One region of the Frankia sp. CoBUL1 genome, then DNA from elsewhere that is predicted to be linked to it. Evidence: riboswitches for the same ligand, from Rfam matches in the RefSeq annotation. Region 1 holds a riboswitch; each other region holds the start of a gene.
What was found. Region 1 has a riboswitch for cyclic di-AMP ahead of AC08OX_RS10620 (peptidoglycan-binding protein). Riboswitches for the same ligand answer to the same signal wherever they lie in the genome.
Positions count from the first base shown of each region.

Region 1 (7,583 bases):
GCAGGTCGAGGGCCGTCGGCGTGAGCCAACCCGGGACCACAGGCGGAAAGGCCCAGTCGAGCGAGGCCAGGACGCCCGGGTGGGATCGGCCGGAACCGGCGGAACCGGCGGAACCGGCCGGACGGCGCGCGTGGCCGACCGTGGCGCGGCGGGCCTGGTCGAGCGCATCGGTCATGTCGGCGAGGCAGTCCCGGTAGCCGCGCGGCCGCATCATTCGCAGGCACGCCATCCACGGCCAGCCCTCCTGCGCTCGGTGTCCGCGCAGGTCGTGCAGCGCCCGCCGGGGCCGGCGGCGCAACAACCGGGGGAGGTAGGCGGGACAGCCGTAGGCGACCTCGTCACCACCGAACCCGGTGAGGTGCACCCGCGGCCCGTACAGCGCGACCCGGTCAAGACCCGCGCGCAGCTTCGCCCGGTCGCCGATGCCGACGAACGGCCGGTCGAGCGGTTCGTCGGCGTCGGCGATGCCGTCGTAAACGAGGGGAAGCCCGGCGGCGGGCAGGATCTCGCGCGTGACGCCAGGGAACGTGGCCGCGGCCCACGTGGCCCGCGCGGCGTCGTCGTCACCGGGATCGCGGGCAATCCCGGTGAGCGCGACCACGTCGGCGGGGCCGCGCGCGGCCAGGCAGCACACCGAGGTGGAGTTCAGTCCGCCCGACAGATCACAGCTCACCGTCCCGCCGCCGGCGACCCGCGCCGCCACGGCCTCGGCGAGAGCCGCCCGCAGGGTCGGCGCCCCCTCCGTGCGGGACCGCACCGGTGCCGGTCGACGCCACCACCGCAGGACGGTGGCCTTCTCGTCAGGGCCGACGAGAAGGTAGTGATCCGGGGGCAGCGCGTCGATCGACTCCCAGAGCACCAGGTCATCGAGCGGATGGGGCGGTGACGGGTCGAGCAGCGACAAAGCCAGCGCCGTCCGGTTCAGCGGGGCGCCCGTGAGCCGGGCGAGCACGTCGGCGCGGTCGGCGGCGACCAGGTGGCTGCCCAACCGGGCGGTGAAGACCCGCCGGGTTCCCGTCGGGCTGCCCTGGATGCGACGGTGGCTGTCGATCTCGGCGATCACGTGGTAGTCGCCGGCCACGACGCGCGCGAGGTCGAGAGCGTGCACGTCACGGGCCGAGAGAAGCAGCCGCAGGAGCTGTCGCGCGTTGGTCGCGGCACACCCGATCAGGGCCAGCCGCGAGCGCCCGGCGACGGCACTGACCATGGCATCGTCCGGCCAGTCGCCGACGATCCACGGCCGCCCGGAGGCATAGCGCAGCATGCGACGAGCCCCCGGCGGACGCACGACGGGATCACGGTCGGCCAGCACCAGAAACCAGCAGGACGGAATCGGGACCACCTCCACCCCGGCCGCCGTCACGCAAAACGCCGCCAGGAATAGTCACGCCCCCAGCCCCAGCGGCCGTTCGTCACTGCGGCGAAGCTGCCGGCATCTTCCAGTCGCGGGGGGAGGTAGATAGCCTTCATCGTCTTCTCCTCAGCGGTTTCCGCGCGCCCTCGCTCGGTGGCGTGCACCCCGGTGAGGTGCACCCCGGTGGCGATACACGGCGGCGCCGCGCGCGTGGCCCGGGCGCCGGCCGGCTGGTCCAGCCCGTATGGTTGAAATTCCCCCGCCGGGTTCACTGGCGGTTCAGCTGACTTCCGGCGCACGGCTCGGCAGGCACGGCCGTGGCATCAGGTGACCCACGAGTCCGGATTCAGTACATGCTGATGGGCACGCCGCAGTTCGACACCGGGCTCGATCCCGAGTTCGGTCACCAGCCGCCGGTAGACCGTCTGGTACTCGGCCAGTGCCTCGGCCCGCCGGCCGGTGTGTTCCAACGCAAGGATCAGCTGGGCCCAGAGACGTTCCCGGGTCGGATGTTCGACCGTGAGCGCCCGCAGGGTCGGCAGCACCCGGTCGTACTCGCCGAGGGCCAGGCGGGCGTCGATCAGGTCCTCGCACACCGCCCAGCGAGCCTCCTCCAGCCGGAGGACCTCCGCGCCCGCGATCTCCGCCGGGAGCTCGTCGAACGCGTCCCCCCGCCACAGCGCGAGGGCGCCTTCGAAAAACCCGGCAGCGCGTTCCGGCGAGCCGGCGCGCACGGCGGCGCGGCCCTGCTCGGCGGCCGATTCGAACCGCTTAGCGTCGATCTCACCGGACGCGACGACCAGGCGGTACTCCCCCGGCCGGCTCTCGATGCGTCCGGGGCCGTTCCCCCCGGCTCCGGACGTGTCCAGGGGCGGCCGGAGGGTGTGCCGCAGCTCCGAGAGATAAGTCTTGATGTTGCCCCCGGCGGAGCGCGGCGGGGCGTCCTGCCAGAGCGCGAGCCGCATCCCGTCCACACTCACCCACTGGCCGGCGTGCAGCAGCAGGGCCAGCAGCAGTATGCGCTTCTTGCGCTGGTCGATGCGGACCTGCTCGCCCGAGGATCGCCGCACCTCCAGCGGCCCCAGGACCGCGAACAGGAGACCGGCCCCGGTCACGGAGGATGCGTTCGGACTCGCCTCAGGTAGGTAGTCGTCGAGCATCGTGGCTCTCATCGATCGGGCCCCCGTTTCGGTTTTCCCGTGCGGGCCGGCTGGTCCCGTGCGGGCCGGTGCCGTCTCCCGGCCCGGTGCTGGCCCGGTGGCTGAATACCCCCACCTCACCCCGGGTAGTCATCCGGTGCGTGCGGATATCGAGCAGCGCCCTTGGGTGGGTCGGGAATACCGGCCGACGGCAGCGGAGCCCGGTCGGCGGGCCTCGATCAGAGTCAGATCCCGAGCTTCGCCCGCGTCTGCGGTCCGACGATCCCGTCAACCACCAGACCATGCTTCAGCTGGAAGTCCTTGACCATGTGGTTGGTCTGATACCCGAACTTCCCATCCACGCTGATCGGGTAGCCAAGGCTGGCGAGCCTCTTCTGGATCTGGTGGACGTCGAGACGGAACCCGAGGCCGACGGCCAGCGACGGGTAGCGGGCCGCGGGTGCCACCACGGCCGCACGCGCCGGGGCAGCCAGCGAGGAGTAGGAGATGTTCGTGAACCGCACGCCGCGCGAGACGGCGGCCGCCGCCGCCTGTCCCCGGGCCAGGTAGCGGTAATGCAGGCCGTTGGTGTAGGCGCTCCAGGCGGTGATGCCCTGGCCTTCACAGACCTTCTTCGCCGCCCAGGCGTTGACGGCCGGGTCGTAGAGGTTGCGGTTACCCACCCAGCCGGCGTGGGCCCGCATGTTGATCTGCCACAGGCCGCGCGAGTCCTCGCCGTAGGTGGCGTGGGCGTAGGGGTTGCCGCCGGACTCCGCAAGAGCCACCGCGACCCAGGTGGCCAGCGGAACGCCGCGGCAGTCGGGCAGTCCCGCGTTCGCGGCCGCGCTGGCGATCGTCACATCGGGGACCGTGGTGGCGGCCCGGGCCGGGCTCGCGGTGGCGAAAATGCCGGCGCCGGCGCCGATCACACCGACGGCGGCGACAACGGCGCCCCGGGTCTGGGTGGAACGTTTCCGATGCTTTCCCTTGGCCATTTCTTTGACATCTCATTTCGGTGTCGTCGAACACAGACGGGTGATCGAGGGGAGGGATGCCGCTCGAAGGAGGGCGAGCGGAGACGACCGCGCTGGAGAAGGGCAACACCCAGTGCCGGTCTCCCGGTACGCCGAGAGGACGTCCTGGGACGACCGGGGACGACCGATCGACGCGCCCTGGGGATTCCGGGCTCGATGGGCTGAACAGCACGGCAGGCGGCCGTGGTCATTCCGTTCCAGGCCTGACGGGCCCGGTGGGCGGCAGGGGTCAGCCGACCACAGACGACGAGGCCGGGTGGCTTTCAGCCGAGCTGGTGGTATGGCGCGTCAGCGCGATCGGCCGGTACGGGCACCGACCGGATGGCACGTTCTCGCGAAGACGTCAGGGCGAGAACGGCGCCCCGTATGGCGGGGACGCACCGCGGGTCGCGCCGAACGGCGTCACGGTCCAGAAGACCGGAGCCGAGCGTTCCTGAAACACAGGCAACGTCGAGTCCTTCCCGTACGCCTGCGAGGTTAGCTGTCGGGTTCGGGCCGGGAAGCCCGGCCGTTTCCGCGGCGTGCGCGTAACGGCTTAACCCCAAGGGCGGCACGCAACGAGCCACCCGGAGGAACGTGGTTCCCCCGCTTCTGCCCAAGATCTCTCGGAGGGAGCTGCGGACCGTGGACAGAACTCGGCGTCGGCCCGGAGCTGTTGATACCCCGCAACCGTAGCGAACTACAGACCGTAGTGACAAGTACGAGTTGTGCCGAATCTGGGCGCATGTTGGTCACGATGCGTGCATAACACTGCGATGCCGCAACTCTCGGACATCAATAGCAGCTACCGGTAGCGACGCAGATCACCCGTCACGACCGGATCTTGGCGATATGACCGGTCCGTCGAGACGGGGACCGGTGGCCACGAGGTCCGGTAGTCACCGGGACCGCCCGGCCGTCCGGCAGCCCAACCCGGCAACCCCCGGCAAGCCCGGCAAGCCCGGCAAGCGGAAGCCTGGCCCGGGGGTCGGGTGGCGTGCGGACGGGTACGCAAACGCGAACGGCGCCGGCTTCGAGCCTGCGGCTCGAAGCCGGCGCCGTTGGAAAACGGACGATGCGGTACGGGACAGACGACTGACCCGCGGATTCGCGTGATTCACGCCGGCACCCGCCGAGGAAACACCTGCTGAGCGGTTGGGCCTCCCGCGAAGGCACACCCCCATCGGACCGGCACGCGGGCGCGCCCGGCACCGGGCGAGATCAGTCGACCGAACGGTCCCGCTGCCGTTGCCGTGGGGTCAGCCGCGGGACACGGAGGTTCTCGAGGAACAGCAGGATGTGCGCGCCGACCGCACGCCGGCCGGGGCCGGCGAGCACGCCATGCCCCCCGGGCAGCGACGCCAGCCGGGCCCGGCGCGCGGTCCGCGTCATCATGCGCGCCAGCGCAAGCGGGCTGACCTCGTCGCGCTCGGCATGGAGCAACAGGATCGGCAGGTCGGGAAGCGACCGTGGGATCGGTTGTCCCGGATCCTCGCCCGCGATCTTCCGGTACACCAGCGGCAGGTCGAGCAACACGAGGGCATCCGGCCGGACCGCTGGCGAACCGGCGCCGACCAACGCCCGCAGGGCCCCGCTGTCCGAACCCAGCAGGACGAACGGACCATCGGGGGGACACGCCTCACCAAGGGCGAGGACGGTGTCTCTCCCGTGGTCGAGAAACGTCACCTGATAGCCGTCGAGCGCGAGCCGGAAAGCTAGGCCCTCGAAATGTTCGGCGGATTCTCCACGACCGGGGAGAAGGACCACACTGGCTCTTCTCGAGTGGGTGGGATCACCACTGGGCCAGTAACGGGTTCCCGGCCCCCCACATATCCACGGGGGCGCGGACGAAAGTATGATGACGAAGCCAGGGACGACACAACATGCTCCGATCGAAAACCGTCCAGAGATGTACCCGGTACTGACCGGACATCGATACCGAGGCAGCTGGCGTCCACGCAGGCGATGACGATCTACAGACAGCCCCATCGAGCGACCGTGAATCAGGAGAACGCCAGAGAGAACACCGAGAGCGAGGGAAAGCCGAGGAGGCTAGTAAAGCACGTGAAGCGGCCGGGCCGGACAACCGGACGAGGCCACTCGCAGGAAGTCAATGTGGCCACGGACGACCAGGGGGGTCATCCGATCCACCGAGGAGAACATGACCATATTTTGCCTATCCGACGGCTACCTGTCAACATGGTCAACATTGTTACTCAGGTGTTTCACCCCATGTCCGTCCGAGGATACGTAACCGTAGCCACCGGTCGTGACCGGTGGCCGCGCATCATGTGCCGCGCGCCGCCGCACAGCCGGACGCCGGGGCGGAGTCGGGTGACCGCCGGCTGCGCCCCGGCGCCGTCGGGCCGGACGCGGCTCAGGCGGCGGCGCCCACCATCGTGTTGCAGCTCTCCGCGCAGGACCGGCATGCGCCGGCGAGCTTGGCGAGCTGCTGATCCTGCGGCATCCTCTCGCATATCTCAGCGCACATCACGCAGATCCGCGCGCACATCGCGCACATTTCCCCGTGCATCGGCGACATCCGGCACATCATGTCGGCGCAGGTCCTGGTGACGGCCGCGCAGTCCATCATCAGCCGCATGTTCGCCGGCTCCATCATGGCGCCCGGCATGTCCATGCAGTAGGAGATCGTCTCCTCGCACAGAGCCGAGCAGGACATACACTCCTCGATGGCCTTCCGCATGTTCTTATTGATCATTTCAGCGTGCTGCATGAGAACCCTCCAGGCGTTGGAGACGCGGCACCCCGTACCAGCGAATGGCCCGGACCACCTGACGGCAGCCGGCAGCGGGGCCCCTACGACGATAGCTTTCAGGGGCCGATCCGCATCTCGGTCAATCGCCGTCCCAGAGCGGATCCGACGAAATCCCGCGAGCCATACTAAGGGTATTTCTTTTTATATTTCGTGAACATTCCGGAAAACCGGAGAGTCAGCCGGGCTGCGACGCCGCGGGCCACTCGGGAGCGATTCTCGGCACCTCTTCCATCACCATGGTGGGGCGGACCAGGTTCCCGGGCAGCCGCGGGTGGGGCAGCACCGCGCGACCGCCAAGGAACACTCCGCTCACAGCGCCCGGCCGCTCGAAGATCGACAGGTCCCCGGGGTCCGCGTCGAGCAGGATCGCGTCGAAGGCGGAGCCGACGGCGATGCGGCCGGCTCCCTCACCCAGTCCGAAGAGCCGGGCTCCGGTCGCGGTCGCGGCGAGCAGCGCCTCGGGTGGGGTGAGCCCGGCATGGCGCAGCCGGCTGATCTCGGCCAGGTTCGTGCCGTGCCGGGTGCGGTGCCGGGCGTCGCTGCCGAGCGCGATCGGCACCCCCGCCGCGCGAGCGACCGCGATCGTGCCGGCCAGCGCGGCCTCGGTGGCCTCGGCTCGGTCCACCGCCCAGCCCGGCAGCACTCCGGTGGCCGCCAGCGCCGCCAGGTCCTGGTAGGGCGACAGGGTGGGGACGAGCGTCACCCCGGCGGCCGCCACGGGCTCGGTGAGCCCGATGCCGTGCTCGATGGAACGCGCCCCGGCGGCGACCGCGGCCTCGATCGACCGCTCGCCCAAGGCGTGCATCATCACCGGACGTCCGTACCGCCGGGCCTCCGCGACGGCGGCCGCAAGCTCCACCGGGCTGAACTGCGGCTCGGGCTGCCCCGGCCGGGCGGACATCACCCCGCCGCTCGCGTAGATCATGATCCAGTCCGCACCCGCCCGCAGAATGCCCCGCACCGAGGCCGGCAGGCTGCCCGCCTCGGTAACGGTATGCGGGGGCCGGCCGGGATAGTCCGGCATGAGAACATCTTCGGCCGACTCCAGCCCGGGACCGATGATCGCCCCGTCACCGTGCCGCCCGGACCGGCTCAGCCCGACGACGGACACGGCGAGCCGAGGTCCGGGCACGGTGCCCGCGCTGACCGCGTCCCGGATGCCGGCGTCGGCGCCGCCGGCATCCCGCAGGTGTGTGACACCGGCAGCCAACGACGCCCGCAACGCGGCGGCGGTCTGCAGGACTCGGGTGGACAGCGACGCCGTCGCCAGCTCGAACGGATCATAGGTGGACTGCGCGACG
Region 1 covers NZ_CDXDOS010000121.1:1,375-8,957, forward strand. The annotation lists gene AC08OX_RS10605 (asparagine synthase-related protein) at 1-1,348, opposite strand, end outside; gene AC08OX_RS10610 (lasso RiPP family leader peptide-containing protein) at 1,360-1,470, opposite strand; gene AC08OX_RS10615 (AfsR/SARP family transcriptional regulator) at 1,678-2,526, opposite strand; gene AC08OX_RS10620 (peptidoglycan-binding protein) at 2,739-3,488, opposite strand; cyclic di-AMP (ydaO/yuaA leader) riboswitch at 3,980-4,148, opposite strand; gene AC08OX_RS10625 (alpha/beta hydrolase) at 4,728-5,273, opposite strand; gene AC08OX_RS10630 (four-helix bundle copper-binding protein) at 5,884-6,240, opposite strand; gene AC08OX_RS10635 (amidohydrolase family protein) at 6,458-7,583, opposite strand, start outside.

Region 2 (7,583 bases), on a different contig from region 1:
GGTGGCCAACGGGCCGGTTGCGGGGCTTCGGCCGGTTCCGGCAGCGACAGCGGTGTCTGCCCGGGGATGGAAGGATCGTCATCCGACGGCCGGGACCTGACAACGGCCACCGCCACCACCCCCGGACGTCATTGCTTTGCGTGACTGCCCAAGCGTCGATGGTAATGCTTCCGGGTGCAACCGGAACCGACCGGATCTCGGCCCGCGCCGGGCGGGATCAGATCAGGTCCGTTCCGGACCAGTCGTTTCAGACCAGGTCATTGATGACGAGCGTCTGGTCCCGCCCGGGACCGACGCCGACCGCCGACACCGGGGCGCCGGAGAACTCCTCCAACGCCCTGATGTAGTCCTTCGCGGCGCCGGGCAGGTCGGCGAACGACCGGACGTCGGAGATGTCCTCGTGCCAGCCGGGCAGGTCGGTGTAGATCGGCTTGGCGTGGTGGAACTCGGTCTGGGTCATGGGCATCTCGTCAACCCGTTCGCCGCCGATGTCGTAGCCGACGCAGATGGGCACCCGGTCGAAGCCCGACAGGACGTCCAGTTTGGTGAGGAAAAGGTCGGTCAGGCCGTTGACCCGCACCGCGTAGCGGGCGATTACGGCGTCGAACCAGCCGGTGCGCCGCGCCCGGCCGGTCGTCACGCCGAACTCCCCGCCGATGCGGCGCAGCTCCTCTCCGACCTTGTCGTCCAGCTCGGTGGGGAAGGGGCCGGCGCCGACCCGGGTCGTGTAGGCCTTGATGATGCCGATCACCCGACTGATCCTCGTCGGGCCGATGCCGGCGCCGGTGGCCGCGTAGCCGGCGGTCGGGTTCGATGAGGTGACGAACGGGTAGGTGCCGTGGTCGACGTCGAGGAGGGTGCCCTGGGAGCCTTCGAGCAGCACGACCTTGCCCGCGCGCAGCGCCCGGTCGAGGATCAGACCGGTGTCGGCGATGTGGGGTTGCAGGCGTTTCGCGTAGTCGGCGTACTCCTCGACCACCTCGTCGAGCTCGATCCGGCGCCGGTTGTAGACCTTGGCCAGGATCTGGTTCTTCTCCCGTAGCACCAGTTCGAGCTTCTTGTGGAAGATGCCCGGGTCGAGGAGATCCTGCACTCTGATGCCCGTACGGGCAACCTTGTCGCCGTAGGTGGGACCGATGCCGCGACCGGTGGTACCGATCCGCGCCTTGCCCAGGTAGCGCTCGATGACCCGGTCCAGCGCCCGGTGATGGGGCATGATCAGATGGGCGTTCGCGCTGATCAGGAGCCGGGAGACGTCGATGCCGCGGGCGGTGAGCCCGTCCATCTCGGCCAGCAGCACGCCCGGGTCGATGACGACCCCGTTGCCGATCACGGGAACGCAGTCGGCCCGCAGCATGCCACTGGGAATCAGGTGGAGCGCGTAACTCTCCGCCCCGATGACCACGGTGTGGCCGGCGTTGTTGCCACCCTGGTAGCGGACGACGTAATCGACGGCGCCGCCCAGGAGGTCGGTCGCCTTTCCTTTTCCCTCGTCGCCCCACTGGGCACCGATGAGGACAAGAGCAGGCACCGGGCGAGGTTACTAGGGATGACGGGGTCGTGGGGCCGGCTGCGGCATCCTCGCTGGTCTCCACCACCGACACGGCCTGATGAACTCACTGTCAGGTGAAGCCGAGCTCACTGGCAGCGACGGGATCGCTGTCGGCCAGGAACATCCGGCAGCGGGTGGCCTCCTCGGCCTCCCCGATGGCCGCGGCCGCCCGACCGAGAGCGGCGAGCGAACGCAGGAACCCGCGGTTGGGTTCGTGTGACCAGGGGATCGGCCCGTTGCCCTTCCAGCCCGAGCGGCGCAGGGCGTCGAGGCCGCGGTGATAGCCCGTGCGGGCGTAGGCATAGGCCTCGACGGGTCGTCCGCCGGTGAGCGCGAGCTCGGCGAGCGCGGCCCAAGGCACGCTGAACGCGGACAGCCGGGCGGCGACGGCATCCGGCGGATCACCGGCGACCAGCGCATCGGTCGCGGCCGCGTCGGAGGGCAGGAGCGTCGGCGGCGGACCGGAGAGCAGGTTGGGCTTTCCCGAGGTGGACGGCGTCATCATGAGTGCATCCTGCCCGACGACCGGCCGCACACGTCATGGAGGTCACCCCGGACGCGCTTGCCCTGCGCGCACGGTGACCGGTCGGTCAGGCCCTGACGCTGACGTTCCACAGATTCTGGCCGACGACCCCGGGTTGACCGTCGCTCACCCGGGTGAGGTACGAGTACAGCGCGGCGATGCCCTGCGACTGCGGTCCGAACTTGCCGTCGACGGTGAGTACGAAGCCCTTCTGACGCATCCTGTCCTGCCAGACGAAGGCGTCCGGGCGAACGTCGTCGCTGAGGGACGCGTCGAGGACCGTGCCCCTGAACGAGCCGTCCCCCATCTCCCGGCGGGCCCGGTCCAGCGTTATGGGGGGTTCCACCGGGGTGATGGCCTGCTGGATGACGTCACCGGAGCCGCCCGGGACACTGGCCGGGCCGTTGTTGGTCAGGCCCATCTTGACCGAGCAGGACGGCCATGGCTGCCAGCCCCGCTGGTTGTAGAGCTTCGCGGCCGCCTCGTCCTGCGTGGCGGGCGATGCCTGGTACGGGCGGCCGGAGTACCCGAGCCCGTGCCAGGTCTGGTCGTCGAACTGGTAGGCACCGGAGAAGCCGTTGCCGGTGTTGACCGCGTAGTTGCCGCCGGACTCGCATTGGCGGAGCTTGGCGAAGTCGTCGGAGGTGGCCGCGCCCGCCGGAGCCGCGGTGACCGCGAGGCCGCTGCCGACGATGGCCGTGACCGCGCCGGTGGTGCGCAGGATGCGACCGGCGGGCGATGGGGCCTGCGGTGCTCGATGTCTGCCGCCACGACGCCCAGAGGGCATGTCAGTCCAATCCCGTCGCCTGCGGGGTGAGCTGTCGGGTGCGGGCTGGGATGGCCCGGCCGGAGGATCCGACCCCGGGTGGGAACCGCTCTCCACCATGGGCCGGGACGCACCGGCTTTACCCCAAGGACGCCGCTTGCGGCGCCCGAAATGTGGGTCCCCCACTCCTGCCCGCTGCGGTCGATGTTCGTTCCGGCCGCTCGTACGGGGGCAGGACTCGGCGTCCGTCCGGGCGGCCTCGCCGACGAGGCGAGTGAGAGGCACTCTAGCGAGAACCGCTCATGGAGCGCAAACCGGGGTGGTCCGGAGTAACCAGTGAGGATCGCGCGAATCGTGCCACTTCCATACAGGTTCCGCAGGTGGCTCGCTGGTCCTGCTGTTCCTCGTCGGCCTTGCCGAAGATCGGCCCCGCCGAGGATCGGCCCTGCCGGAGGCCGGTCAGGGTGCGGTCCGGGTGATGTCAGGGTGCGGTCCGGGTGATGCTGGTGGTGGGTTGTACGGGCCGGCCCGTACGGGCCGTCAACCGGAGATCGTCCGGAGGCCGGTCGGGCCAGCCCGTCGTCGAGGTGAGATCCCCTGACCGGTGTCGCCGGGGTGGGATGTCCGGTTCCCGCGGCGGTCGTCCCTCCGCCACGGGAGCGGAGCGAATGGATCAGCTGATGGAGCTGATGGAGAGGATCAGCGGATCAGCGGAAGGTGGCCCGCCAGGTCGCCGGGCCGACGATGCCGTCGACGGCGAGTCCCTTGGCGGCCTGCAGGGCGCGGGCGACTGCGGCGGAGCGTGGTCCGTAGCGGCCGTCGATCGTGAGCGGATAGCCCAGATGGTTGACGCGGGCCTGCCAGGCCCGCACGTCGTCACGTACCTGCCTGGCCAGTGCGGTCGTCAGGTTACGGGTGAATACAGGAGTGCTCATGGAGATGGGACTGACCGTCAGCTCGCGGCGTTCCGTCGTGCGCGAGGCCTGGCCCGAGGAGCTCGACGAGCCGCCCGCGAGCTGGTCGGCGCCCATCCCGCGGCCACAGGCCGGCCACTGGCCGAAGCCGGACCTCCGGGCGAGCTTGAGTGCGGCCTCGTCCTGGACGGCCGGGGGAGCCTGGTGCGGCAGACCGCCGTAGCCGAGGCTGTGCCAAGTGCTGGCGGAGAACTGGTAAGCGCCGTAGTACGCGTTGCCGGTGTTGGTCGTGTAGTCACCGCCGGACTCGCACTGCCGCAGGCCCGTCCAGGTGGTGGCCGCATCGGCCGGCTGGCTGAGCGCGAAGGTGCCGCCCACCGCCGCCGCGAGTACTGGCGCGACCACGAGAGCCCGGGCCCGGCTGCGGGTACCGGCGCGGCATTGTCGGCCACTGATACGTGCGTCGGACATGTCTTGTGGTCCTTCCCCACGCCTGCGAGGTGAGCTGTCGGATTCGGGCTGGGAACTGCCCGGCCGTGCCAGGGATCCCTGGAGACGGAAGCCGCACCGGAAATACCTTTCCGTGTGGTCGTCGCACATGGCTTCACCCCGAGAGCATCGAATCCTTTCGATACTCGGAGATGGGTCCCCCGTTCCTGCCGCCCGGTTCGAGAAATCGTCGGCCAGGGGCAGGATTCGGCGTGCCGCCCGACGAATGCCCGACGTTGTTGCCGGGCACGGCGAAAACCATAACCACGCCGCCCGGCGAGTCGCCAAGCATTGAATAGGGTGCGTGAAAAAGAGCACACTCGGCGCGCCTGCTTGAGTAGGAACTGGCGGCCTGGTATCGCGCGTGCGCGCCCGCTCATCAACCTGGCGGTACGGCGTGCGGAGGCATTTGTGCTCGGCCGGTCACCCTGTTTGCCGATGGTCGACGATGAGCGGAGAGTCCCACATCAGGCCAGATGTGTGACATGTCGACAAAGGCGTGACGGCCCTGCTACGAGATCGACGCGAGTGATCGGCCTGATACTACACTTCGTCCATTGAAGCCTGTTTTTGTGAGAAAAACAACGGAAATCGGGCGGTAACTTACAGCGTTGTGATTTTTGCACACGGCGGATTCAATCGGACACCTACTGTAAAAAGCGCCTGTCGGGCCACCGCAGTGGGCGAAGGGGTTCCGTGGGGGCGGGGCGGTAGGTGAACGGTTACCGAAGGTCCGGTGCGTGTCCGCTCATTTGGCCGAAACCTGCTGGTTGCCGGCGGGGGCGGCGTTACGCGAGGAGCGGGATGCCGCGCCCGCTAAACAGTGGTCCCCCAGCCGTCGGAGCGACCGGGGGACCGTGCGGGCCGGCATAGTACGGGAAATCGGCGGGTCGTGCATCGGACCGGGGCGGGTCGGATGTCCGCCGCGTGCCGGTCGTTCCGTCCGCCGGAAATGATGGAGAGGGTCGGACCGAGGGGCCCGGAGAATGTCCTCGGACGAGCGGCGGCGGTTGCTCGGTTGCCTGGTTTCGCGGCCGGTGGCTATCTGTCCGCCTGTCCGCCAGCCGGCGGACAGGCCGGCCGGTATCCGACGAACCGATCCCGCCAGCCGGCGTGCGCTCCTGGGCCGGACTATGCCCGCCCGAGGCTGGTGCCGGCGGAACGGAGGTCCTCACACGCCTGGGCGACGCGGGCCGCCATGCTGCTCTCCGCGAGCTTTCCGTAGGTACGCGGGTCGTACGCCTTCTTCACGCCGACCTCACCGTCCACCTTGAGAACGCCGTCATAGTTTTTGAACACGTGGTCCACGATGGGGCGGGTGAATGCGTACTGGGTGTCCGTGTCCACGTTCATCTTGACCACCCCGTAGTCGAGGGTCTCGCGGATTTCGGTGAGAGCCGACCCGCTACCGCCGTGAAAGACGAGGTTGAACGGCTTCGCGCCGGCTGGCAGCCCGAGCTTCCTGGCGACGTACTCCTGTCCTTCGTGCAGAATCGTCGGGCGTAGCTTGACGTTTCCGGGCTTGTACACACCGTGCACGTTGCCGAAGGTGGCGGCGAGCAGGTAGCGCCCCTTCGCGCCGGTGCCGAGCACCTCGGCCGTCCGCCACATGTCCTCCGGCGTCGTGTAGAGCTTCTCGTCGATCGCGCCGACGACGCCGTCCTCCTCGCCGCCGACGACCCCGATCTCGACCTCGAGAACAATCTTTGCGGCGGCGGCGTCCGCGAGTAGTTCTTCGGCGATCTTGAGGTTCTCCTCGAGGGGGACCGCCGAGCCGTCCCACATGTGCGACTGGAAGAGCGGCTCGCGCCCCTGGGCCACCCGATTCTTCGAGATCGCGATCAAGGGACGGATGTAGGTGTCAAGCTTGTCGGCCGGGCAGTGGTCGGTGTGCAGGGCGATGTTGACCGGATACGCCTCCGCGACGTGGTGGGCGAACTCGGCCAGTGCCTCCGCGCCGAGGACCATGTTCTTCACCGTCGAGCCGGACAGGTACTCGGCACCGCCGGTGGACACCTGCACGATGCCGTCACTGCCGGCTTCGGTGAAGCCCCGCAGCGCGGCGTTCAGGGACTGCGACGAGGTCACGTTGATCGCGGGGTAGGCGAAGGACTGGGCCTTCGCCCGGTCGAGCATCTCGGCGTATACGTCTGGCGTGGCGATGGGCATCGGTGGGGCTCCTTACGAACCTGTAGGGGCGCCGATCAGCCATGCACCCGCGGTGCAGGGCAGCCGGATCGGGCCGAAGCCCGCCGTGGACTCCTGATGGGCGAAGGGTATGACGCCTTGCCCCGTCCCGGGATCGGATGCGGCTGACGTCGCCGGCGCGGTGCGGATCCGCGCGATGTGGTCCCCGCCGACTTGGTCGGCGGGTGCCGACCAAGGGCCGGCACACTGGTCGAGTGGACGTCGGCAGCCTGTCCGGGATGACGCTGTACGTCGTCCTCTTCGCGGTCATCTTCGTCGAGAGCGGGATCCTGATCGGGTTCTGGCTTCCGGGTGACACCATTCTCTTCGCGGCCGGGCTGATGGCGGCGGACGCGGCGTCGAACGTGTCCGTCGCGGTCCTCGCGATCGGGGTCGCGGCGGCAGCCACCGTCGGGGCGGCGGCGGGCTACTACACCGGGCATCGTCTCGGCCGGCCGTACCTGGAGCGCAGGCACGCCACGGTGCTGGCCCGTACGGAGGAATTCTACCGGCGGTTCGGGCCGATCACCCTGGTTGTGGCCCGCTTCGTGCCGTGGGCGAGGACGTTCGCGCCGGTACTCGCCGGGACCGTGGCGATGTCATGGTCCCGCTTTCTGATCGCGGTCGTGCTCGGGGCGCTCGTCTGGGGGACCGGATTGATCCTTCTGGGTTATACGGCGGCAGCCATTCCTGGGCTGCGGGACGCGGCGGTGTGGATTGCGCTCGTAGTGATCGTCATCTCCGTCATCGCCGGGATCGCCGGCGAGCTGCTGCGTCGGCGATCGGGCCGGCTCCCCGACCAGGGGCCGCGGTAGTCCGGGGCGGGCGAGGAGCGCCGAGGGGGCGGGCGAGGAGCGCAGGGATGTTGTCCGTCAGTGCCCCGCGGCGCCGGATCCTGCCGGGAGATCCGTGGGCCGGTAGTCTCCACGACGTTACGACCAGATCACATTGGACGATCAATTCCTTTTCTTATGGCAATTTCTGGCTATGGCCGGCTAACCTTGATCGATCCAGGTATGCGGTCGGGGGTCCGACCACCGAAGGATTCGATGCTTCGACAGCACGGGCGGCACCATGCGGGACGGCGTCGCGCCGGCCCCGTCCTCTGCACCGCGGCAGGGGCCTTGACCGCGGTTCTGACGGTCGTGCTGC
Region 2 covers NZ_CDXDOS010000071.1:6,977-14,559, forward strand. The annotation lists gene AC08OX_RS07940 (hypothetical protein) at 1-110, opposite strand, end outside; gene AC08OX_RS07945 (adenylosuccinate synthase) at 248-1,531, opposite strand; gene AC08OX_RS07950 (DUF3151 domain-containing protein) at 1,623-2,057, opposite strand; gene AC08OX_RS07955 (transglycosylase family protein) at 2,143-2,862, opposite strand; gene AC08OX_RS07960 (transglycosylase family protein) at 3,549-4,226, opposite strand; cyclic di-AMP (ydaO/yuaA leader) riboswitch at 4,245-4,457, opposite strand; gene fbaA (class II fructose-bisphosphate aldolase) at 5,376-6,413, opposite strand; gene AC08OX_RS07970 (DedA family protein) at 6,617-7,246, shown strand.
Region 2: another riboswitch for cyclic di-AMP. It lies ahead of AC08OX_RS07960 (transglycosylase family protein); the one in region 1 lies ahead of AC08OX_RS10620 (peptidoglycan-binding protein).

Region 3 (7,583 bases), on a different contig from region 1:
GGCCTGGTCGTCGAGGAGGACCGGGCCGAACTCCGCTACGACGACAGCATGTACGTCGCCCACCAGCGAAGACGTCTTCTCAACGCCGGCAGCGAACCGGTAACCCGGTATCTGATGCGGATATCGGTCGACCGGTTCCCGGGAGATCCGGAACGCTCCGCGCGGTTGTACCGATCCGATCCGCTGCGCTGGGAGGACCTCCAGCTCAGCGCGCACTGTGGCGGCGAGCAGATGGCCTGGCAGGTCAAGACCGACTGGGACGCGCTCAAGGAGGTCTGGCTGCTCTTCGAGAACAGCCGAGGACGATTTCCGCTCTATCCCGGCGAATCGGCATGGATCAACTACAGCTACCAGGTGAGCAGGGAGAAGTGGGGGCCGTGGTTCCAGCGTGCCGTGCGGGTACCGACGAGTTTCCTCTCGGTCCGGCTGGACTTTCCGGCCGAGCTGGATCCCGTGGTCTGGGGCATGGAGACGTCGATGACCGCCGATGCCTTCCCGTTGCGGACCGCAATCGCCCGCACCGACTCCGGCGACCGACGGGTCTTCACCTGGTCGACCACCGAGCCGCCGCTGCACGCCCGCTACCGACTGGAATGGAACTTCCGGGCCACCGTGCCGGAACGTGATCCGGCCACGGAGACCGGAACACGTCCCAGCGATCAGATGGCGGCCGTCGGCATCGTGCAGGAGGGTGAGGCGATCCTGCGGCAGCCGGCCCGCCCTTTCGCCCTGCCCAACGAGGCCGAAGACGCGCGCCGGGTCGTCACCGAACTGTCCTCCGCCCTCGAACGGGTGTCCGTTCTGCACACCTTCGGCAAGGGCCTGGGCATCGCCGCGCCGCAGGTCGGCATCAACCGCGCCGCGGCGATCGTGCGTACCGCGGGCGGCGACACGCTCACGCTGCTCAACCCCAACGTCATCGAGACCTCCCGGGAGACTGACGAGCAGTACGAGGGCTGCCTGAGCTTCTTCGACGTCCGTGGCCTCGTCCCCCGGCCGCTGGAGCTGCACGTCGAACACACCGATATCGATGGCAACCGGCACATCACCGTCTATCGGCAGGGGCTGGCGCGGCTCGTCGCTCACGAGATCGATCACCTGCACGGTCAGCTCTACACGGATCGGATGCGGGCCGGAACCACACCGATCCCGGTGGAGCAGTACCGGGGTACCGGCTCGGCCTGGTCCTACAACCGCTGACCAGCCCGAACGCACCCGCCCCGCGGGCGGCGTGGCGGCATGCCGACGTGCCGACGTGCCGACGGCGCAGCGCCGGGACCGGGTGTCCGACACGGACTGGTAGATCCGACATATGACATGGTTCCCTCGTGCCGTATAGTCCGGAAAGCAGGCGATAGGTGCGGGTCCGCCGGAACGTCGACACAGATTTTTTCGGAACCTGGTTGGAGACTGCCGGCAGCGGGTAGTGGAGGCTCGATCGCCACGCGGCGGAACAGATTCTCCACGCATCGCTTATTGTTTACCGTCAGCGTGACGACCCAGCCACGAACTGGGGATTTTCAGCCCACTGAACAACCTCTAGGATCGGGCGCGCACGCGGGCGCGAAACACCATTAAAAAGATCGGGACAAGTAAGTGGGGTGCACTGTGTGCATCCTCACGTACTCTTGTTTTCCCCGGGTCACTCTCAGCTATGTTCGTTGCCGTGCCGTCACCTGATGGCATGCGTCGGGCGGCACGCCGAATCCTGCCCCCGCTCGACGAGAATCAAACCTTTGGCAGGAGCGGGGGAACCAATTCCGGGCGCCGATAAAAGACGTCCTCGGGGTGAAGCCGCGATGCGCGGCCGGGCATTCCCAGCCCGAACCCGACAGCTCACCTCGCAGGCGTGGGGAAGGGCAACTCAATGTCCAACGCTCGTTCGCTCGCTCGTGGCCTCAACCGCATCAGGCTCGGTTCCCGGGCCTTGATCGCCGCCACCACTCTCGCGGCCTCGATCGGCGGTGGCCTCGCGCTGTCCCAACCGGCCAGCGCGTCGACGAACGCCGACCACTTCCTCTCCAAGGTGATCCCGTGTGAGTCCGGGGGGAACCCCCGCGCGGTCAACTCCATCGGCGCCGGCGGGTTGTTCCAGTTTCTGCCCAGCACCTGGCGCGGGGTCGGCGGCAAGGGTCTGCCGCAGCACGCCAGCGTCGCCGAGCAGTGGCAGCGCGCCCGCATCCTGTACGCCCAGCAGGGGACGAGCCCCTGGTACGCCTCGAAGCCGTGCTGGGGTCACAAGATCTGAGCTGCCCGGCTTCCCGCACCAGCCTTCACCGTCCACGCCCGGCAGGTACTGATCGGCGCGCGGCCAGCAGCCCCGTGTCCCGGACGGGACACGGGGCTGCACGCTACGTTTCCCGGTCACGGTTTCCCGGTCACGGCGACGTCGGCCAGCTCAACTTCCGCGGCCCCGCCCGGCGGAGACCCGGCGGACCCACCGATCGGCCGGCTCAGCCGATCCGACGGCGGCGGGCGATCTCGGCCAGCGTGATCCCGGCGGCCACCCCCGCGTTGAGGGACTCCACCGCACCCGCCATGGGGATCCGGACCCTCACGTCGCAGCGCTGCTCGACCAGCCTGGACAACCCGCATCCCTCGGAACCGATCACCAGGACGAGGGGGTCGGTCGCCATCGTGAGCTCGTCGATGCTCACTTCACCGTCCGCGGCCAGACCGACAACGAACTGGCCGCCCGCCGCGTAGGAGACGAGCGTGCGGGCGAGGTTGGTGGCGCGCGCCACCGGCAGCCGGGCGGCAGCCCCCGCCGAGGTCTTCCAGGCCGCGGCGGTCACGCCGGCGGCCCTACGCTCCGGGACGACGACGCCGTGGGCACCGAAGGCGGCGGCCGAGCGCACCACGGCCCCGAGGTTGCGAGGATCGGTGACCCCGTCCAACGCCACCAGCAGACCCGGCGGAGACGAGCGCGCGCGGGCGAGGAGATCATCCGGATGGGCATACCGGAACGGCGGTACCACGAGGGCGAGACCCTGATGCGGAGCGGTGCCACACATCCGGTCGAGATCCGTGCGGCCGACGTCGGCCACGGCGATCCCGGCCCGCCCGGCGAGCCGGCGGGCGTCGGCGAGCCGCTCGTCGAAGTCCAGCCCGCCGGCGATGAAAAGGGTCGACGACGGTACCCCGGCCCGCAGCGCCTCGACCACCGCGTTGCGCCCGACCACCAGCTCGTCGCCCTCGGTCCGCCGTGGGCGCCCGGCCCCCGCGGAACCCCCCACGGCGCTCGGCCCGGTGGTGGCCGCAGCTGCGACGGCGCGGCCACCATCCCCGCGCCGGCCGGCGGCCGCTCGACTCCGCTCGGCTCCGGCCGAGGCGGAACGGGCCGCAGCAGCCGCCGCCGCACGACGCTGGGCGGGATGGCCGGGGCGCAGCTGCGCGGGCGGAGTGGCCCCACGGCCCTCCAGCGCCTTGCGGCCGTGACCGCCGCTGCCCGTGGAGGCCCCCTTGCGGTGGGAACCGGCCTTGGCGGCCCGACCGCCCTGACCGCCGCGGGCGATCCCGCTGTCCCGGCGAGCGGCACCGGCCATCAGGACCACCGACCATTACACGCCCGGGGAATGACCATGTGACCACGGTATACGGCGGACGACACCGCCGTGTCGGGGCGCGCTCGGCAGGAACTCGGCGGAGGAGCTCTGCCATGGGCATACCTCGACATGGCCGTTTCCGGGGATCCGGCGCCCTATCCTGAGGGCCGGCAGGCCCACGGCCCGACCTGATGTGGTCCGGCCGCTCCTCACCGGCGTCAGGAGGGTCAGGTGCGCATCGTTCTTCCACCCGCCGCCGGGTGGTCGCGGGCCGAAGACCGGTGGTGACCCATGGCGAAGGCGGGGTGCCACCTGATCAACATCGACGATCTCGATGCCAGTCTCACCATGCTCGGCGGAGTGGAGGCCTACGGTACCGCGCTCGTCACGGCGGCCGGGCCGCGCGGCACGCCGCCGCGGGCGTTCGGCGGGTGTGCTCCCCGACCTGGCGGTGTCACCGCCGCGGCGGTGACATTCCTGGAGAATGCCCGGCATAGAACGTTGAGCGCCACCTCCCGGCCCGGCGGCCCAGGCGGCCCAGGCGGACCCGGGGAGACGACGTGACGACGCGAGCGGAGGTGCGGGTCATGAGCGGCGGCCGCGTGACCACGCCGATCAGCAGGCCCGGGGTTCCCCGGGATGCGGGGGCCCTGCCACCATCCACCCCCGGCCTTTACGCTCTTTTAGGGTCGCCCGCCGACGATGGCGGGCGCGTCGGATCAGGTCGCCGGCACGGCGATCTACACCCTCGACGTGCCGTGGGGGAAGCTGGGGGAATACGTCTTCATGAATGTGTGATGACCAGCTCGACGAGTGCGACCACTTCGGCCGATCATCGGGCGCGCGCCGTCGGTGTCCCGAGACGGCCACGGCGAGCATCGACGATCCGGCCGTCAGCGACCCGATCGTCAGGGGCAGGAGGCACCCAGCACATGGCTCTGCGCACACCGCCCGCATGCGTTCTCCCGGCTGTTTCCGGCCGCGTCCGCTTTCTCCCGGCGGCATGACGGTGGACCTCAACCCGCATGACGACGCCCCCACGGTCGCCTACCAGATCACCGGGAGCGGGCCGTTCGAACTCGACGACGACCTGGGTCGCTGCCCGGTGTGCGCGGCACCGGTGTATACCGACGACCGGTACTGCGAGGTCTGTGGTCACGGGCTGGAGGGTCCGAACCCCGGCCACGGCGACGCCGACCACAGCGAGGTCGACCTCGGCCAGCTCGCCGGCGTGTGCGACCGCGGCGTCCGGCACACCACCAACGAGGACGCCATGGGCCTGGCCGTCGTGTACGGCACGCTGATCGCGGTGGTGTGTGACGGCGTATCGACCACTCCGGGCTCCGGGCAGGCCTCGGCCGCCGCGGCGACCGCCGCCATGGCCGTCCTCGCGGATGCGGTGCGTGCCCACGGCCCGGGGCGCCCCGTCCACCACGGCACCCGCCCGTCGCGCGGCGTCAGCCGGGCCGAGGAGATGCTCGACATCCTCGAACCGTCGTATGCCGACTACAAGAAGCCGCGAACATCGCCCCGCGCGGTCGTCGGCGGGTTCTCCCCGGAGGACGCCGAGGCCGCGCTGCACGCCGCCGTCGACGCGGCCCAGGCGACCATCGCCCAACTCAGCGCGGCCGAGGGGCGGATGGCGCCGTCGTGCACGTTCGCCGCGGCCATCGTCACCCCGCCGACCCCGGACGGGCCGGGCATGGTCACGGTCGGCTGGGTCGGCGACAGCCGGGTCTACCTGCTCGGTCCGCGCTGGTGCGAGCGGCTGACCGCCGACGACACCTGGGCGGCCGAGGCCGCGCGCGCGGGGCTCATCCCGGCCAACGAGGCCGAGACGCACCGGCGGGCGCACACCCTCACCCGCTGGCTGGGCGGCGACGTCGAGGACGTCGCGCCGCACACCGAGATGTTCCCGATCGAGGCGCCGGCCACGGTACTGGTCTGCAGCGACGGGCTGTGGAACTACGCGTCCCGGCCAGACGTGATGGCCGCGCTCGTCAACCAGCTCCCACCCCGCTGCGAGGCCATCGACGTCGCCCGCCACCTCGTCGACTTCGCCATCAACTCCGGGGGACACGACAACATCACGGTGGTGGCCGCCCGGGTGGAGGACTGATGAGTGCCTTCGCCGCGGAGGTCTACCAGAACGAGTACCTTCCGGTACCGTACCGGCGCGTGGGGAATCGAGTCGCGCGACTACCATTTGAATGTCCAGGTGCCCGCCCGCGCGCTGGGAACCGAGGCGCGGGCGGCGCGGGTCAGCCTCGTCGTCGACGGCCGGGTGACGTCAAAGGCGCTGGTCCGAGCGGTTTGGACGGACAATGAGACCCAGCGGAGCCGGATCAACGACCCGGTCGCCCACTACACCGACCAGGCGGAACTCGCGGCCGCGGTGCTACGGGGTCTGGAGGCGCGTCGGGCCGACGACGAGGCGACTGCGACACTGTTGCTCGGACGCGGCGCTCAGCTGGCGCTCGCCTCCGGCAACGGAGACACCTACCGCCTCCTACAGAAGGTGGTTCACGTCGACAATGCCACAACAGGTACGGTTCGGTTGAAGAAGAACGCCAAGAAGATCGATGAGATGGTCCTTGACACACGGTCGACGAGGACCCTCCGGGTGAACCGGTGATCAGGTGAGGGCACGATGCCCTACGGGGCACCTGTCTCACGACCCGACTACTGCGATCGGTGCGGAATTGGGATCATGAGTGGTCAGGAGAGGTACGAATACCGTCCGGAGGACGGCGGGCGAGCTCCCTACGGAGCAGATGCCCCCGGCCGCTCGGCTGACGGGAACCGCCGGCGTGGGCCAGCCGAGCAGACCGGCCCGGATGCGGACGGTCCAGATGGCTACGACCCGTTGGGCATCCGCCGTTCGCCAGCCGACCTGCCCGGGGTGACGGACCCGCCGCGCGGCGGCGACCCGCGCGGCGGCGACGCGTATGGCGGGTATGGCCGCGACGGCTACCCCGACCAGTCCCGGGGGGGCCGCGGTTATCAGGAGGACCCCTACGGCCCGCCCGGTGGCTATGATCGTGCCCCTTACCCACGCGGGCGTGACGAGCGGCCGGCCCCCGACGACCGGATCGACCACGGGCGCGATCCCTACGGTCGGGACTGGGGCACGCCGGAGAACCGTGGCGGTTACCCCGTCGGCCGCGACAGCCGCGAGGAGCGCGTCCCGGGCGGCTACCCCGACCTCGATCCCCGCGATCCCTACGACCGCGACCCCTACAGCCGCGGCCATGACGACCGGGCCGACCGGGGCGGCTACCCCACCGGCCGCGACAGCCGCGAGGAGCGCGTCCCGGGCGGCTACCCCGACCTTGATCCCCGCGATCCCTACGATCGCGGCCCGTACAGCCGCGGCCATGACGACCGGGCCGACCGGGGCGGCTACCCCACCGGCCGCGACAGCCGGACGCCGGGTGGATATCCGGACCCGCGGGGCGACCTTGATCGCGAGTCGGACACGCACCGCCGGAGCCGGCGCGACGCCGAGTACAGCTACGGTGCGGACCCGCTGGGCATGGACGCCTCCGCCCCGCCCGCGCCAGCCGGCGACCGGGTCACCGGCAACCCGCGGCACACAACCGACCCGCGGCACACAACCGACCCGCGGCACGCTCGGCCCGGCGCCGACCCGCGGCTGGGCGATCCGCGACTGGGCGATCCGCGACTGGGCGATCCGGAACTCGGCGGCACCCGCGGCGGCCACGTCGACCCCCGTGACGCGGTCCTCGACGACCCGCGGGCCGGCTCCGGGCGTGGTGCCGGATGGGACCGGGACCGCGCGTCGGCGGGCAGCACCGTCTGGGAGGCCATCGTCGAGGCGGAGCGCGAGTACTACGACAGCGGCGACGACCACCGGGTCCCGTTCCCGACCTTCTACCCTCGTCGGGTCTTCGCCTTGGCCGGCTCTCAGATGCTCGTGGGACGGCGCAGCGAGTCCCGTGGCATCCATCCCGACATCGACCTGTCCGGAGCGCCGGAGGACCCGGGGATCTCCCGCAGCCACGCCCTGTTCGAACT
Region 3 covers NZ_CDXDOS010000029.1:57-7,639, forward strand. The annotation lists partial or broken gene AC08OX_RS04595 (peptide deformylase) at 1-1,200, shown strand, start outside; cyclic di-AMP (ydaO/yuaA leader) riboswitch at 1,690-1,865, shown strand; gene AC08OX_RS04600 (transglycosylase family protein) at 1,868-2,248, shown strand; gene rlmB (23S rRNA (guanosine(2251)-2'-O)-methyltransferase RlmB) at 2,454-3,545, opposite strand; gene AC08OX_RS04610 (hypothetical protein) at 3,837-4,109, shown strand; gene AC08OX_RS04615 (PP2C family protein-serine/threonine phosphatase) at 4,549-5,664, shown strand; gene AC08OX_RS04620 (hypothetical protein) at 5,764-6,180, shown strand; gene AC08OX_RS04625 (FHA domain-containing protein) at 6,256-7,583, shown strand, end outside.
Region 3: another riboswitch for cyclic di-AMP. It lies ahead of AC08OX_RS04600 (transglycosylase family protein); the one in region 1 lies ahead of AC08OX_RS10620 (peptidoglycan-binding protein).